2 regions of the Buttiauxella sp. BIGb0471 genome follow, and region 1 is predicted to be linked to the other one. Evidence: predicted binding sites of a transcription regulator. Region 1 holds the regulator's gene; the other holds the start of a gene.
What was found. The regulator PurR, encoded in region 1, represses purine synthesis genes. The targets are predictions, from matches to a motif close to CANGCAAACGTTTGCNTG.
Positions count from the first base shown of each region.

Region 2: a site for PurR is predicted at 5,036-5,053, ahead of M2371_RS15680 (NCS2 family permease). Genes of this name have one in related genera too.

Region 1 covers NZ_JANUEU010000001.1:952,039-960,109, reverse strand. The annotation lists gene M2371_RS04500 (phosphoethanolamine transferase domain-containing protein) at 1-71, shown strand, start outside; gene M2371_RS04495 (TetR/AcrR family transcriptional regulator) at 113-712, shown strand; gene M2371_RS04490 (alkene reductase) at 781-1,878, shown strand; gene gloA (lactoylglutathione lyase) at 1,966-2,373, shown strand; gene rnt (ribonuclease T) at 2,469-3,122, shown strand; gene M2371_RS04475 (Grx4 family monothiol glutaredoxin) at 3,185-3,529, opposite strand; gene M2371_RS04470 (C40 family peptidase) at 3,892-4,743, shown strand; gene sodB (superoxide dismutase [Fe]) at 4,921-5,502, shown strand; gene M2371_RS04460 (YnhF family membrane protein) at 5,542-5,631, opposite strand; gene purR (HTH-type transcriptional repressor PurR) at 5,928-6,953, shown strand; gene punR (DNA-binding transcriptional activator PunR) at 7,033-7,962, opposite strand.
Region 2 covers NZ_JANUEU010000004.1:393,351-401,421, reverse strand. The annotation lists gene pstB (phosphate ABC transporter ATP-binding protein PstB) at 1-148, shown strand, start outside; gene phoU (phosphate signaling complex protein PhoU) at 163-888, shown strand; gene M2371_RS15705 (PTS ascorbate transporter subunit IIC) at 952-2,208, opposite strand; gene M2371_RS15700 (PTS sugar transporter subunit IIB) at 2,221-2,508, opposite strand; gene M2371_RS15695 (PTS sugar transporter subunit IIA) at 2,524-2,967, opposite strand; gene M2371_RS15690 (LacI family DNA-binding transcriptional regulator) at 3,238-4,272, shown strand; gene yieH (6-phosphogluconate phosphatase) at 4,312-4,977, opposite strand; gene M2371_RS15680 (NCS2 family permease) at 5,158-6,495, shown strand; gene M2371_RS15675 (RamA family antibiotic efflux transcriptional regulator) at 6,537-6,878, opposite strand; gene M2371_RS15670 (MBL fold metallo-hydrolase) at 6,900-8,015, opposite strand.

The DNA of each region.
Region 1 (8,071 bases):
CTTCAGTTTTTTATAGAGATTACGCATCGCTGTTCATTAGTTACAAAAACATCGTAAAAATTCCCCCCTAAAAACTTGCGTTAGACCGACTGGTCTATTACAGTCTTTCCCCATGAACAGACATCCTGACCATGACACACGCGAACACCTCCTTGCGACCGGCGAGCAGCTTTGCCTGCAACGCGGGTTTACTGGCATGGGGTTGAGCGAGTTGTTGAGCACTGCCGAAGTCCCGAAAGGCTCTTTCTACCATTACTTTCGCTCTAAAGAAGCGTTTGGCGTGGCGATGCTGGAGCGCTATTACACGGCTTATAACCTGCGATTGCAGCAGCACTTTTCCTGTGGCGCGGGAACGTACCGCGAAAGATTGCTGGCCTGGTATCAGGAAACTGTTAACTGGTTTTCCCAGCACGGTAGCCTGATCAGCTGTTTGACGGTCAAACTTTCGGCAGAGGTTTGCGACCTTTCAGAAGATATGCGTGCGGCGCTGAATCAAGGCTCGGCACAAATTGTTTCCCAGCTTGCAGATGCACTGGAAAAAGGTCACGCAGAGAAAAGCCTGAAATTGACCGATTCCGCGTTCAGCCAGGCTCAGGTGATTTATGCCCTTTGGCTCGGAGCGAGCTTGCAGGCGAAGATTTCACGTAGCGCGATACCGCTGGAATGCGCCCTCGCCCACGTCACTCAATTATTAGCGGAGCCTGTCTCCTGACAGGCTTTTATTTCAGTACTTTTTATTTAATCAAACGGTAGACGACCGGTCTATTAGAGGCGTTTTATATGTCAGCAGATAAATTATTTACTCCACTGAAAGTGGGTGCTATTACCGCCCCGAACCGCATTTTTATGGCTCCACTGACCCGCCTGCGCAGCATCGTGCCGGGTGATATCCCGACGCCTTTGATGGGTGAATATTACCGCCAGCGTGCCAGCTCAGGGCTTATCATCAGTGAAGCGACGCAGATTTCAGCCCAAGCGAAAGGTTATGAAGGCGCACCAGGTTTGCATAGCGATGAGCAAATTGCTGCCTGGAAGAAAATTACGGCGGGCGTTCACGCCGCAGATGGCCGTATTGCTGTGCAACTGTGGCATACCGGTCGTATTTCCCACACCAGTATTCAGCCTGGACAGCAAGCGCCTGTTGCTCCATCCGCTCTTTCTGCCGGTACCCGCACTTCGCTTCGTGATGAAAACGGCCATGCCATTCGCGTCGATACATCCATGCCGCGCGCACTTGAGCTCAATGAAATTCCGGGCATCGTGAATGACTTCCGCCAGGCGGTAGGAAACGCACGTGACGCTGGTTTTGATATGGTTGAACTGCACTCTGCACACGGTTATTTGTTGCACCAGTTCCTCTCACCATCTTCTAACCATCGCACCGATGAGTACGGCGGTAGCCGTGAAAACCGCGCGCGCCTGGTGCTGGAAGTGGTTGATGCTGTGAGCAAAGAATGGAGCGCTGACCGTATTGGTATTCGTGTCTCTCCAGTCGGTTCATTCCAGAATGTGGACAACGGCCCGGATGAAGAAGCCGATGCGTTGTATCTGATTGAAGAACTGAACAAACGTGGCATCGCTTATCTGCACATGTCTGAACCAGACTGGGCCGGCGGCAAGCCATACACCGAGGCATTCCGTCAGAAAGTACGCGAATGTTTCAACGGTGTGATCATTGGTGCAGGCGCTTATACCCCAGAAAAAGCAGAAGCATTAATCGAAAAAGGTTTGATTGACGCTGTCGCGTTTGGCCGTGATTACATCGCGAACCCTGATTTGGTTGAGCGCCTGCATCACAATGCAGAACTCAACGCCCAGCGCCCTGAAACCTTCTACGGCGGTGGCGCTGAAGGTTATACCGATTATCCGACCTTATAATCAGAGTCTTCCGTTGATAGCGGCGTTTATTCGCCGCTATACTTACCTCACATTTAGAAATTAACCTTCTAATTCTTCGAGGAATTTATGCGCTTACTTCATACCATGCTGCGTGTCGGCAACCTGCAACGCTCCATCGAGTTTTACACTAACGTACTGGGCATGACCCTACTGCGTACCAGCGAAAACCCTGAATATAAATACTCTCTGGCCTTCGTGGGCTACGGTCCGGAAACGGAAGAAGCGGTTATTGAGCTGACTTATAACTGGGGCACCGAAAGCTATGATTTGGGAAATGCCTACGGTCACATCGCCCTGAGCGTTGATAATGCAGCCGAAGCTTGCGAACGTATTCGCCAAAACGGTGGCAATGTGACGCGTGAAGCGGGCCCGGTAAAAGGCGGCTCCACCGTTATCGCTTTCGTGGAAGATCCAGACGGCTACAAAATTGAGCTGATCGAAAGTAAAGACGCTGGCAAAGGTCTGGGTCACTAATACCCGAGTAGCGGGCATTTTTGCGCCCGCTACTGCAACCCTCCCTAAAATTTGCCATAATGCGCGCTGCTTTTTCCCCGTATTAAGAGATCCTGATGTCTGACAACACGCAACTGCATAGCCTGTGCGACCGTTTTCGTGGTTTTTATCCGGTAGTCATTGATGTAGAAACTGCTGGCTTCAACGCGAAAACCGATGCTTTACTGGAAGTCGCAGCCATCACTTTAAAGATGGATCAAGACGGCTGGTTATCGCCGGATGAAACCCTGCATTTCCATGTCGAACCGTTTGAGGGTGCCATCCTTCAGCCTGAAGCGCTGGCCTTTAATGGTATCGACCCGCACAACCCGTTGCGTGGTGCCGTCAGCGAATATGATGCGCTGCATGCGATTTTCAAAATGGTGCGTAAAGGCATCAAAGACAGCGGATGCAACCGTGCGATTATGGTCGCCCATAACGCCACATTCGATCACAGCTTTATGATGGCAGCGGCAGAACGCGCATCACTCAAACGTAACCCGTTCCATCCGTTTGTCACCTTTGATACCGCCGCGTTAAGCGGACTGGCATTAGGTCAAACGGTGTTGGCCAAAGCGTGCATCGCCGCGGGCATGCCGTTTGACAGCAGCCAGGCGCACTCTGCTCTGTATGACACCGAGCAAACAGCACATCTGTTTTGCGAAATCGTCAATCGCTGGAAACGCTTAGGTGGATGGCCTCTTCCGCTTCCGGCAGAACCTGAATCGTAAGCATAAAAAAAGCGACCCAAACCGGTCGCTTTTTTATTAGCACAAAACACATGAGCAAATAATTACTCTGCGTCTGGCTCTTCAGATTTATGCTTCGCTGCGGTCTCTTTAATCAGAGATTGCAACTCACCACGCTGATACATTTCGATGATGATGTCGCAGCCGCCAACCAGCTCGCCATCAACCCACAGCTGCGGGAAAGTCGGCCAGTTTGCGTATTTTGGCAGCTCAGCACGGATGTCTGGGTTCTGTAAAATATCAACGTATGCAAAACGCTCGCCACAGGCAGACAGCGCCTGCACAGCCTGGGCAGAGAAACCACAGCTAGGCAGTTTCGGAGAACCTTTCATATAAAGAAGAATTGGGTTCTCGGTGATCTGTTGTTGGATTTTTTCAATAGTGCTCATTGCTTGCTTCCTCAAACCAAGTACTGGCATTAGCCTGCCATTGTAGCGATTGACACCCTCTCCAGAAAACACCATTTTTTACAGGGTTTTTCTGTGCTGCGCGATGGAGGGACAACATGCATCAAGAATAACACTTTTCCCGCGGCTGCAAATCAGGAAATAACTATAAGCACGATCAATAAATAGCCTCACAACCATTAGTTTGGTCATTTTTTTTGCGTTCGGTAACGAAACAGGAAGAGGAATCGAAAAAGGTTATTAACTTTATTGCGCCTTATGGATTAGAATCGGCGGGTTTCGCAAAATCATACACGGGCATGATGGTATTTATCATGCATTTATTTTAACCAGGGGAATGTCGAGTGGCGCGGATAACAAAAACATCTATCACGCTCTGTGCTCTGCTATTTACCTTGCCGTATATACCATTGACGCAGGCGTCTGAACACGCTCGTCCCGTGGTCGCGCAAAAGGCGCACGTTGTGAAATCCACAACGAAGAGCACAGAAAAGAGCAGTAAGAGTAAACAGAAAACCACTACCGCCAGCAAGAAAAGCACCACCACCAGGACCGCAAGCAAGAAAAAAGAAACCGCTGCCGCGAAAAGTAAAACCGCTAAAAATGCCAGCAGCACCAAAACCAAGAGTCTTGCCAAAACCGACCGCAAAAAATCCTCTCAGCTCGCAAAAGTCCAGCCTGTTACTTTCACCGAAAAATGCAGTAAACCTCGCAAAGGTTACAAAACGCGTTGTGTGAAAGTTAAAGCAGAACATCCAACGACTATTGCTCAGGCGCATAAAGTCCGCGTGCAAAAAGCACAAAAAACGGCAATGAATAAATTGATGGGCCAGATTGGCAAACCGTATCGCTGGGGAGGCACGTCGCCAAATACCGGCTTCGATTGCAGTGGTCTGGTTTACTACGCTTATAAAGATCTGGTGAAATTCCGCATTCCGCGCACCGCGAACGAGATGTATCATCTGCGTGATGCTTCTTCAGTAGACCGTGGCGAACTGGAAACAGGCGATCTGGTCTTCTTCCGCACCCGTGGTCGCGGCACCGCTGATCACGTTGGCGTGTATGTTGGAAATGGCAAATTCATCCAGTCACCTCGCACGGGTCGCGATATTCAAATCACGTCTTTAAGTGAAGATTACTGGCAGCGCCATTATGTGGGTGCCAAACGCGTTATGACCTCAAAAACCATTCGCTAATCCCTCTTCGTAAAAACTCGCACTTGCCCATAAACGGGTGAGTGCGTTTCTCTTTTGCTTTTCCTTTCAATTTGTTAACCTAAACCCGCACTAAAAGTGTTTATTTAACAATAGATACCCTAACTCATTTGAGTCAACGATGCGGCTCGAAGAATGACGGGTAATAAGGAGTTTGCAATGTCGTTCGAATTACCTGCACTACCATATGCGAAAGATGCTTTAGCCCCACACATCTCTGCCGAAACGCTGGAATACCATTACGGTAAGCACCATCAAGCCTACGTCACTAACCTGAACAATCTGGTTAAGGGCACCGCGCTTGAAGGTAAAACTCTGGAAGAGATCGTTCGTACTTCAGACGGCGGCGTATTCAACAACGCAGCACAGGTGTGGAACCACACATTCTACTGGAATTGCCTGGCACCAAACGCAGGTGGCGAGCCAACAGGCGCACTGCTGGAAGCCATCAATAAATCTTTCGGTAGCTTTGCTGAGTTCAAACAGCAGTTTACCGACGCGGCTATCAAAAACTTTGGCGCGGGTTGGACCTGGCTGGTTAAGCAAGAAGATGGCGCATTAGCTATCGTTTCAACGTCTAATGCCGGCACCCCGCTGACCACTGCGGCAAAACCGCTGTTGACGGTAGACGTATGGGAACATGCTTACTACATCGACTACCGTAATGCTCGTGCAGGCTACCTTGAGCATTTCTGGGCGCTGGTAAACTGGGAATTTGTTGCGAAGAATCTGGCAGCGTAATACCTAAATGATATGGGCCGCGATTGCGGCCCATTTTAATCAGTGCAGTACGGCGGTTAGCGCGCCACATACGATCAGTGCCAGAACAATAACCGTTGTGGTGATTGAAAATTTCAAATCTGTACTCATCAATAAACTCCTTTTAATTACCTTACAATCGGTGTGTCAGAGTGATTTTCCCACAACCAGAAATAAAAATCCTCCTGGTTTTAACCTGATATCGCTTTTCCCTCTTCCACTTTTCTTCCGGATAGGCCAAAATCCCTCGCTAATTTATTGCGTACCATCAATTCTATGCCCTCCTTCCGTTTTATGTCGCAATCCCGGCATACCCGCAACCCAAACGTTGCCTCAGGAGTCAGTGTACGCAAACGTTTAACATATTAGTTATCAGGAGTTTACGATATGGCCTGGAGTGAAATTTAATGGCGACAATCAAGGACGTGGCGAAGCGCGCAAACGTTTCCACTACAACCGTATCACATGTGATTAACAAAACTCGCTTTGTGGCGGAAGAGACTCGCAATGCGGTCTGGGCGGCAATCAAAGAATTGCACTATTCACCCAGTGCCGTCGCACGCAGTCTTAAAGTTAATCACACCAAAACGATTGGTCTGCTTGCCACTTCCAGCGAAGCCCCTTATTTCGCCGAGATCATCGAAGCCGTGGAAAATAGCTGCTTTGAAAAAGGCTATACCCTGATTCTGGGCAATGCGCACAACAACTTTGAAAAACAGCGCGCTTATTTATCAATGATGGCGCAAAAGCGCGTCGATGGTCTGCTGGTGATGTGTTCTGAGTATCCGGAATCACTGCTGACCATGCTCGAAGAATATCGCCATATCCCAATGGTGGTGATGGACTGGGGCGAAGCTCGCGCAGACTTCACCGACTCTGTGGTCGATAACGCGTTCCACGGCGGTTATCTGGCCGGGCGTTATTTGATTGAACGTGGCCACCGTGAAATTGGCGCCATTCCGGGCCAAATGGAACGTAACACCGGCGGCGGTCGTCATGCAGGCTTTATGAAAGCGCTGGAAGAAGCCGGTATCGCCATTCCAGAAAACTGGATTGTTCAGGGCGACTTTGAGCCAGAGTCTGGCTACCGTGCGATGCAGCAGATCCTCGGCCAGTCTCATCGTCCAACGGCAGTATTCTGTGGCGGGGATATTATGGCAATGGGCGCGATTTGTGCCGCTGATGAAATGGGTCTGCGTGTGCCGCAGGATATTTCAATTATTGGCTACGATAACGTGCGTAACGCCCGTTTCTTCTCGCCAGCCCTGACCACCATTCACCAGCCAAAAGATTCGTTGGGTGAAACGGCGTTTAACATGTTGCTGGACAGAATCGTCAACAAACGCGAAGAGTCGCAGTCCATTGAAGTGCATCCGCGCCTGATTGAACGCCGCTCCGTAGCCGACGGCCCGTTCCGCGATTACCGCCGCTAAAATAGCGTAGGTCGTACAGCAGCGTCATCCGACAGTTCTGACGTAAATGGTGGATGACGCCTACGGCTTATCCACCCTACTAACTCTGTGAATCAGCGCTGTCAGGCTCCTGCAACCACTCCTGATTCATCGTCTCACTATCTCCCAGATAATCTAATAACCAGGCTAGCGCGGGTGACGCATCATTTTGCTTCCACGTCAGGCAACACGCGGCATCCGGGAATGGGTTATCCAGCGTCAGCTCGCACCATTTACCAGAATCTACCCACGGTCTGGCGATATGCAATGGCACCATACCGATACACAAACCTGCACTCAGGCAATCGGAACCCGACTCCCAGTCTGGCACCACTACACGCCGCTGGTTATCCAGCAGCCAGGTAATACGTTTTGGTAAGGAACGCGAGGTATCTTCCAGAACCAGCGACGGCCAGGCACGTAAGTCGTCATCACTTAATGTACCGCCTTGTACCGCCAGGGGATGATTTGCAGCCACCACGCAACGCCAGCTCAGTGTCCCCATGTCCCGGAAGGCAAAACGCCCACCGACAGGAATGGCCTGCGTTGCGCCAATCGCAACTTCAACGCGCCCATCCGCCAGCGCGTCCCACACACCGTTAAACACTTCCTGATAAATATGCAGCTCGATATCCGGGAAATGACGGTAGAAATCCAACACCAGCTGGCGCGTGCGCTCCGGTTTTACAATATTATCGACCGCAATCGCCAGGTGTCCGCGCCATCCATTTGCGATCTGCTGGCACTGCTGCCGTGTCGTCATCATTTTTTTGATAACAGAGCGCCCTTCCTTCAAAAAAAAGACGCCTGCGGGGGTTAATTCGACATCACGATGACGGCGTTCAAACAGTGGAACTGCCAACCACTCTTCCAATTGCCGTACCGTATAGCTGATGGCAGACGGAACGCGGTGCAACTCTTGTGCGGCACCGCTGAAACTGCCATTGCGCGCCACCGCATCTATCACTTCCAGCGAATATTCAGACCACATTTTTCTGCTCACAAATTTTTTGAACGCAATAGACAAATATTAGCGTTTCACAAGCGTAATTGCACTCCGTACACTCTCGCGGCAATCAACCTGCAAGATAAATCAAGAG
Region 2 (8,071 bases), on a different contig from region 1:
CCACAACATGCAGCAGGCGGCGCGTTGCTCAGACCACACCGCGTTTATGTACCTCGGCGAGCTGATTGAATTTAGCGAAACCGACACGCTGTTTACCACACCCGCTAAAAAGCAAACCGAAGACTATATTACTGGCCGTTACGGCTGATCCGGGAGAATACAATGGATAGCCTCAATCTCAACAAACACATTTCCGGCCAGTTTAACGCCGAGCTGGAATATATCCGCACCCAGGTCATGACCATGGGTGGGCTGGTGGAGCAACAGCTTTCTGATGCGATCACTGCCATGCACAATCAAGATGGCGAACTGGCAAAGCGCGTCATCGAAGGCGACCAGAAAGTTAACATGATGGAAGTGGCGATCGATGAAGCCTGCGTGCGTATCATCGCTAAACGCCAGCCAACCGCCAGCGACCTGCGCCTGGTGATGGCTATCATCAAAACGATTTCTGAGCTGGAACGTATCGGTGATGTCGCGGATAAAATCTGCCGCACGGCGCTGGAAAAATTCTCCCACCAGCACCAGCCGCTGCTGGTTAGCCTCGAGTCATTAGGCCGTCACACCGTGCAAATGCTGCATGACGTACTGGATGCGTTTGCGCGTATGGATCTCGACGAAGCGGTGCGTATTTATCGCGAAGATAAGAAAGTTGACCAGGAATATGAAGGCATCGTGCGCCAGTTGATGACTTATATGATGGAAGACTCGCGCACTATTCCAAGCGTGTTGACTGCACTGTTCTGTGCGCGTTCTATTGAGCGTATCGGCGACCGTTGCCAGAACATCTGCGAGTTTATTTTCTACTTCGTTAAAGGGCAGGACTTCCGTCATGTCGGCGGCGACGAACTGGATAAACTGCTGGCGGGTAAAGACCCGAAAGAGTGATAAAAAAGAGTTATAAAAACGCCAGCGAATCGCTGGCGTTTTTATTGGTACGTCACTCAAAGATTAGCGAACGATAATCCCTAACAGAATCCCCAGCGCGCCAAAGTCGGCATCACTGAAAGTGGTGTTAGCAAAACCGATATCGCCCAGCACTGGCAGCAAGAACACTGGCAGGAAGGTAATCAACAAGCCCTGCGCAAATGCACCCAGAATCGCGCCACGACGTCCGCCGGTTGCGTTACCGAATACGCCAGCGGCTGCACCGACGAAGAAGTGCGGCACCACGCCTGGGATAATCACGGTCATGTTCAGCAGATACAGCGCGAACATACCGATTAAACCTGCGGCAAAGCTGCTCAGGAAGCCAACCAGTACAGCATTAGGTGCATACGGGAACACGACCGGGCAATCGAGCGCTGGCTTCGCGTTCGGCACCAACTTGTCGGAAATACCTTTGAACGCTGGAACGATTTCCGCAATCACCATGCGCACACCTTGCAGGATGATGTACACACCCGCCGCAAAGGTAATGGACTGCATGATGGAGAACATGAACCAGTTTTTACCACCGCTCAGCTCTTTCACCACGTCAGCGCCCGCAAACAGGCACGTCACCAGGAAGATAATGCTCATGGTAAAGGAGATAGCGACCGGTGTGTCACGCAAGAACAGCAGACTTTTCGGCACATTCATGTCTTCAGTCGAGAGTTCTTTATTACCAAATTTGCTGCCGATGAAACCCGCCAACACATAAGATAATGTCGAGAAGTGGCCGATTGCCACGTCGTCAGAACCGGTAACTTGCTTCATGTAAGGGTGCGCAATGGCCGGGAAAAAGACCATCGCCACACCCACCACCAGCGAGCCAACAGCAATCAGCGTTACGCCAGTCATGCCAGCCGTTGCCAGAATCACCGCCACCATCATCGACATAAACAACGTGTGATGACCGGTCAGGAAGATAAATTTCCATGGCGTGAAGCGAGCAATCAAGATGTTGATAACCATGGCGAAGAACATAATCATCGCCATCTCTTTACCGAAACTTTTTTGTGCGACGGAAACAATAGCTTCATTGTTCGGCACCACGCCCTGAATACCAAAGGCATGCTGGAATATATTGGCGAAATCACCCAGCGAAGACACGACCAGGCCAGCACCGGCACCTAAAATCACAAAACCCATAATGGTTTTGACGGTGCCTTTAATACATTCTGTGACCGGTTTTTTCTGTGCAATCAAACCAATCAAAGCGATTAAACCAACCAGCACAGCCGGTTCGGAAAGCACATCGCTCATCAAAAAACGAAAGAAATCCATATCGACCCCTGCTTACAGTGCGCCTAACTCGGTTAATGCCACGGACAAACGTTCTTTCATGGCTTTCTTATCGATCATATTGTCCAGTGCGACGATTTTGCCGCCGACGGACTGTGCGACTAATTGCTCGGCAATGTCTTTGGTGCCGACAAAAATATCGCTAGGTGTACCTTTGGCTGAACCAAGATCAACGTGATCGACTTCAGCACTTACGCCTAGATCTTTCACGATAGTTTTAATGCTCATTTCCATCATCAGACTGGTGCCTAAACCGTTACCGCAAACCACTGTAATTTTCATAATTGTTCCCCTGGGTTAATAGCGCGCAATGACGGACAAAATGTCCTGCGTTGTTTTGGCCGTCAAAATGGCCTGAATGTCTTGTTCGTTATCGAATAGCTGAGCGAGTTGAGAAATCGCTTCGATGTGGCTGGTGCTGTCGGTTGCAGCCAACACAATCAACAGTTTTACCGGATCGTTTTCATCGGCATCAAAATTCACGCCTGAGGTAATCAGGGTCAGTGCTAGCGCCAGTTTATTTGCGCCCTCTTCTGGACGCGCATGTGGCATCGCAATGCCTGGACCTACCACGTAATACGGGCCGATAGCTTCATGCGAGCGATAAATAGCTTCGACATAACGTGGTTCAATCGAGCCGTTTTCAATCAACGGGTGACACGAAATAGCTACGGCGTCGCGCCAGTCTTTAGCCTGCTCAACGACCTGAATGACCTCTGCGGTTAATAGATTTTTTAACATGCGTCTGATAACTCCCGATGATAATTAACAGGAGAGTAGATATTTTATGTATCAATTAATGTGATGGTTGTCGCATTTGATAGCGCTACCTGATAGCGCTATCAAGGTTTGTGATAGCGCTATCATTTATCCCGGCTCCGACTTTGGCTATATCCAGTTCCGGCATATACAATGCGTAAGGGTTTTTGCTAACGTGTTCAATTGCTTGACCGATAGATGGTGAAATAAAAATAATGAAAACAGTGAGTTGTAGTTGCCCGGAGAGGCCTAATGGAAAAAACGCGTAAGCGCCGAGGTACCGGGCGAGTCACACTGCAAGAAGTCGCCAATTTTGCGGGCGTAGGAACCATGACCGTTTCCCGCGCGCTGAGAACGCCGGATCAGGTTTCTGATAAGCTGCGAGAGAAGATAGAACAAGCGGTGGAAGCGCTGGGTTATATCCCCAATCGGACAGCGGGCGCGCTGGCGTCCGGACACAGTGATACCGTCGCTGTACTCATTCCTTCTTTGACCGACAAAGCCAGTTCCCGCTTTATGCAGTCGCTACAGCAGGTGCTGAATAAAAACGAATTTCAGCTGCTACTTGGCTGCCATGAACATAACAAAAATAAAGAAGCTGAAATATTGATGACGTTGCTGCAAAGCAATCCTGCCGCGTTGGTTATCTTTGGCTCGCAACTGGCTGAAAAAACGTATCAAACTCTCGAAAAGGCGAATGTTCCAACGATTAATGTGGTGGGTTCCCCGTTTAGCCAGGCGTCAATTTCCCTCGAAGCGTCATTTTTTGAGGCGGCGCATAAACTAACGGAACACCTGTTGGATCAGGGATATAAGAATATTGGTTTTATTGGCGCGCACATGGATAACCGTCTGCAGCGCCAGCAGCTTAATGGCTGGCATAAAGCTATGCTCAGTCGCTACCAGAATTCCGATCAGGTTATTACCACGCCCGATGCCGCCAGCCTACAGTTTGGCCGCTACGCATTGACTGAAATACTCCAGCGCCAGCCGGAACTCGATGCGGTGATTTGCAGCCATGAAGACATTGCGTTAGGGATAATGTTTGAGTGTCAGCGTCGTCTGCTAAAAATCCCAGGTAATATTGCCATCGCCTGCCTCGATGGTTCAGACAGCTGCGATCAAACGCACCCAACACTGACATCTATTCGCATCGATTATAAAAAGATGGGCAAAGAAGCGGGTAAACTGCTGATTGAATTGCTCAATGACGAGCGTGATGATGAGTTAGATGAATCGCGGGTCGAGCTTTTCAGCTATCAGATAGAGTTACGCCAAAGTACCTGAGTCATTCGGCGGATAAGCTTGTGCCATCCGCCATTTTCGTTAACCCGTAATATTCCAACCTCGCGCACGCCATAATTCCGGCAACTGCGCTAAATCGGTAAACGTCGTCACTTTCGGGTGATCAATCGGCTTGTTATGCGGGTCGGCACAAAAATAGAAAACTTCCATGCCTGCGGCTATTCCTGATTGCGCGCCCGCCATCGAATCATCCACCAGCACACAGTTTTTCACATCAACACCCATGGCATCGGCGGCGTGGAACATCAGTGCCGGGTCTGGTTTCCACAGCTGAATATCGTAGCCGCTAAACAGTTTGTCCGGGAAATGGTGGAGCATGCCGGTTTTGCCCAGTGAGTGATTCATCTTGCTGACCGGGCCATTGGAGACAATACACATCGGCACCTTGATTTGGTCGACTAACGTTGCGGCACCTTCAATCTCCACCAGTTCGCTGTCGAATAGCCGTGAAACTTCGGCGCGATAAATCGGCTCCAGTTCCTCTTTTAGCAAGCTCACTCCATGTTGGGCATTGATCGTGTCGATGATCTCGTAGAGCTTGATCCCCTTAAAGGTCTTGTGAACCTCCTCAAGCGCAAGCTCGATGCCGTATTGCGCAAACATATGCACGTAGGCTTTGGAGCAAATAACCTCACTATCAACCAGCGTGCCATCGCAGTCGAAGAACACCGCATCTATCCGGGACATACCGCTTCCTTTTATTAAAGTGAGCATGCATCTTACCCAATTTGCGCAATTTTTGCGGCACGCAATCGTTGCCGTATAAGAAAATTCAATGAAAAAAAACTGCGCCGGGTCACCATGTTTTGTAATTTTTGGTATAGGATAGCGACGGATTTTCCCTCTCAATGTTCGGAATTAAGACTAATGAGCCAACCACAATCTACTCCGGCCGCAAATCCGGGGCTGCTCGAGCGCGTGTTTAAACTGCGCGAACACGGCACCACGGCCCGCACTGAAGTGATCGCCGGTCTCACGACCTTCCTGACGATGGTGTATATCGTTTTCGTCAACCCGCAGATCCTTGGCGCCGCTGGTATGGATACCCAGGCCGTTTTCGTCACCACCTGTTTGATTGCCGCATTAGGTAGCATCCTGATGGGTATTTTCGCCAACCTGCCAGTTGCACTGGCTCCGGCCATGGGCCTGAATGCGTTCTTCGCCTTTGTGGTGGTTGGCGCGATGGGGATTTCCTGGCAAGTCGGAATGGGCGCCATTTTCTGGGGTGCAGTCGGTTTACTGTTGCTGACTATTTTCCGCGTGCGTTACTGGATGATTGCCAATATTCCAGTGAGTTTGCGTGTCGGTATCACCAGCGGTATCGGGCTGTTCATCGGCATGATGGGCCTGAAAAACGCCGGGATTATCGTGGCTAACAAAGATACGTTAGTGACCATCGGCAACCTGACTTCGCACAGCGTTCTGCTGGGCGCGCTGGGCTTCTTTATCATCGCTATTCTGGCTTCGCGTAACATCCACGCTGCTGTGCTGGTATCCATCGTGGTGACCACATTGCTGGGTTGGATGATGGGCGATGTGCAATACCACGGTATCGTTTCTGCGCCACCAAGCGTGCTGTCAGTTGTCGGCCAGGTAGATTTAGCAGGTTCCCTGAATATTGGCCTGGCAGGGGTTATCTTCTCCTTTATGCTGGTTAACCTGTTTGACTCCTCCGGCACGCTGATTGGCGTAACGGATAAAGCAGGACTTGCCGACGAAAAAGGGAAATTCCCACGCATGAAGCAGGCGCTGTACGTTGATAGCGTCTCCTCTGTTGCGGGCGCGTTTATCGGAACATCTTCCGTTACCGCCTATATCGAGAGTTCTTCTGGCGTGTCTGTTGGCGGGCGTACTGGCCTGACGGCGGTGATCGTGGGCTTGCTGTTCTTGCTGGTTATCTTCCTGTCACCATTGGCGGGTATGGTTCCGGCATATGCGGCAGCAGGTGCTCTGATTTACGTTGGCGTGCTGATGACATCCAGCCTGTCGCGCGTGAAGTGGGATGACCTGACAGAAGCGGTTCCGGCATTTATTACTGCGGTCATGATGCCATTTAGCTTCTCCATCACCGAAGGTATCGCACTGGGCTTCATCTCATATTGCGTGATGAAACTCGGCACCGGCCGCTGGCGTGAAATCAGCCCATGCGTGATTGTCGTGGCGCTGATGTTTGTGCTTAAAATCGTCTTTATCGATTCACATTAATCGGTTGTGCCGGATGACGCTTCGCTTATCCGGCCTACTTATTACCCGTTCAATGTATGATTCTCTCTGCGATACCTGCCCGGCGGCTGATGAAATGTGCGCGTAAATATCCGCGTAAATGTCTGCTGCGAATCAAAGCCATACTTCAGACTAATATCGTAAACCTTGTTATCGGTATCGCGTAAATCACGCGCAGCCAACAACAGTTTGCGGTCGCGAATGTATTTCCCGAGGGGCTCGCCTTTATACTGCATAAACAAACGCTGCAAGTGCCACTTCGAATAACCCGCATGTGAGGCAATATCATCAATGCGTAATGGCTGGTGCAAATTGTCGTCAATCCATTCAACAATTGTGTCGATAACCTGAGCTGAAATAGTCATTCGTCCCCCCGCGCTTTTTGCTTACATGGCACTGGTAGATTCCCACCAGGCACTAAATTTTTGTGCATTGTCATTCACCCGAACAGGCTCACCCTGCTTTGGCGTTAACAAACGGAAATTTTTGCCGAGACTGGCTTGCGCCAGGCTTTTGTACGGTGCATCCCAGGTATGTTTTGCCAGTACAAAGCGGCCCGCATGTCCCGGTAAAATCGCACGAGCATTCAAATCAACAGCGGCCTGCGCGGTTTCTTTTGGCATCATATGAATGTTGTTCCAGTCCTCGTCGTACTGGCCATTTTCCATGATGGCTAAATCCACTGAGCCAAACTGTTCACCAATCGCTTTGAAATGCGGCCCGTAGCCGGTATCGCCGCTGTAATAGATTTTTTGTTCATCGGTCACGAACATAAAACTCGCCCATAGCGTCTGGTTGCTCTTGAATGTGCGGCCAGAAAAATGTCGAGCAGGAAGCACATGAACGGTCAGCTCATTCGAAACTTTTACTGACTGGTTCCAGTCTTTTTCCTGAATGATGTCGCTATTTACTCCCCAATAGCGCAGATGCGAACCGACGCCAAGCGGCGTGATTATCTGGCGGATTTTAGGTTTCAGCGCCTTGATGGTGGCGTAATCCAGGTGATCGTAGTGGTCATGGGAAATGATCAGCAGGTCAATTTCTGGCATCGACTCAGCCGTCCACGGGTAATCACCGGGAAAGGCTTTATTCAGAAATGAAAAGGGTGCGGCGTAGCGGCTGAAAACCGGATCGATAAGAATGCGCTTCCCAGCCAGTTGCAGATACCACGACGAGTGGCCGAGCCAGACCATCGTGTCCTGCTCAATCGGCAGGCTTGCCAGATCGGTTTTAACCAATGGCAACGGTTGTTGTGGGCGAGCATTTTCAGTGCGAGTGGTCAGAAATCCCCATATCGCCGCCAGTTTACTTTTCTGGCCAGTGTAGTTGAGCGTTGTGACCTGATTGCGGAATTGCCCATCAACGTAATTTGCAGAGCGTTCAACTAAACTTAGACCTTCTCCTTGCGGAGCCTGGCCAAACCCGGCATTCAGGACAAAAGGCAAACTGGCTGCTGTAGCAATCAACATAATAATAACCGCGCAAATGGAGAGACGTTTCATATCCTGGCCCGCATGTACGCCCCATCCACTGGAACGTTGCTAACAAAACTTGATAA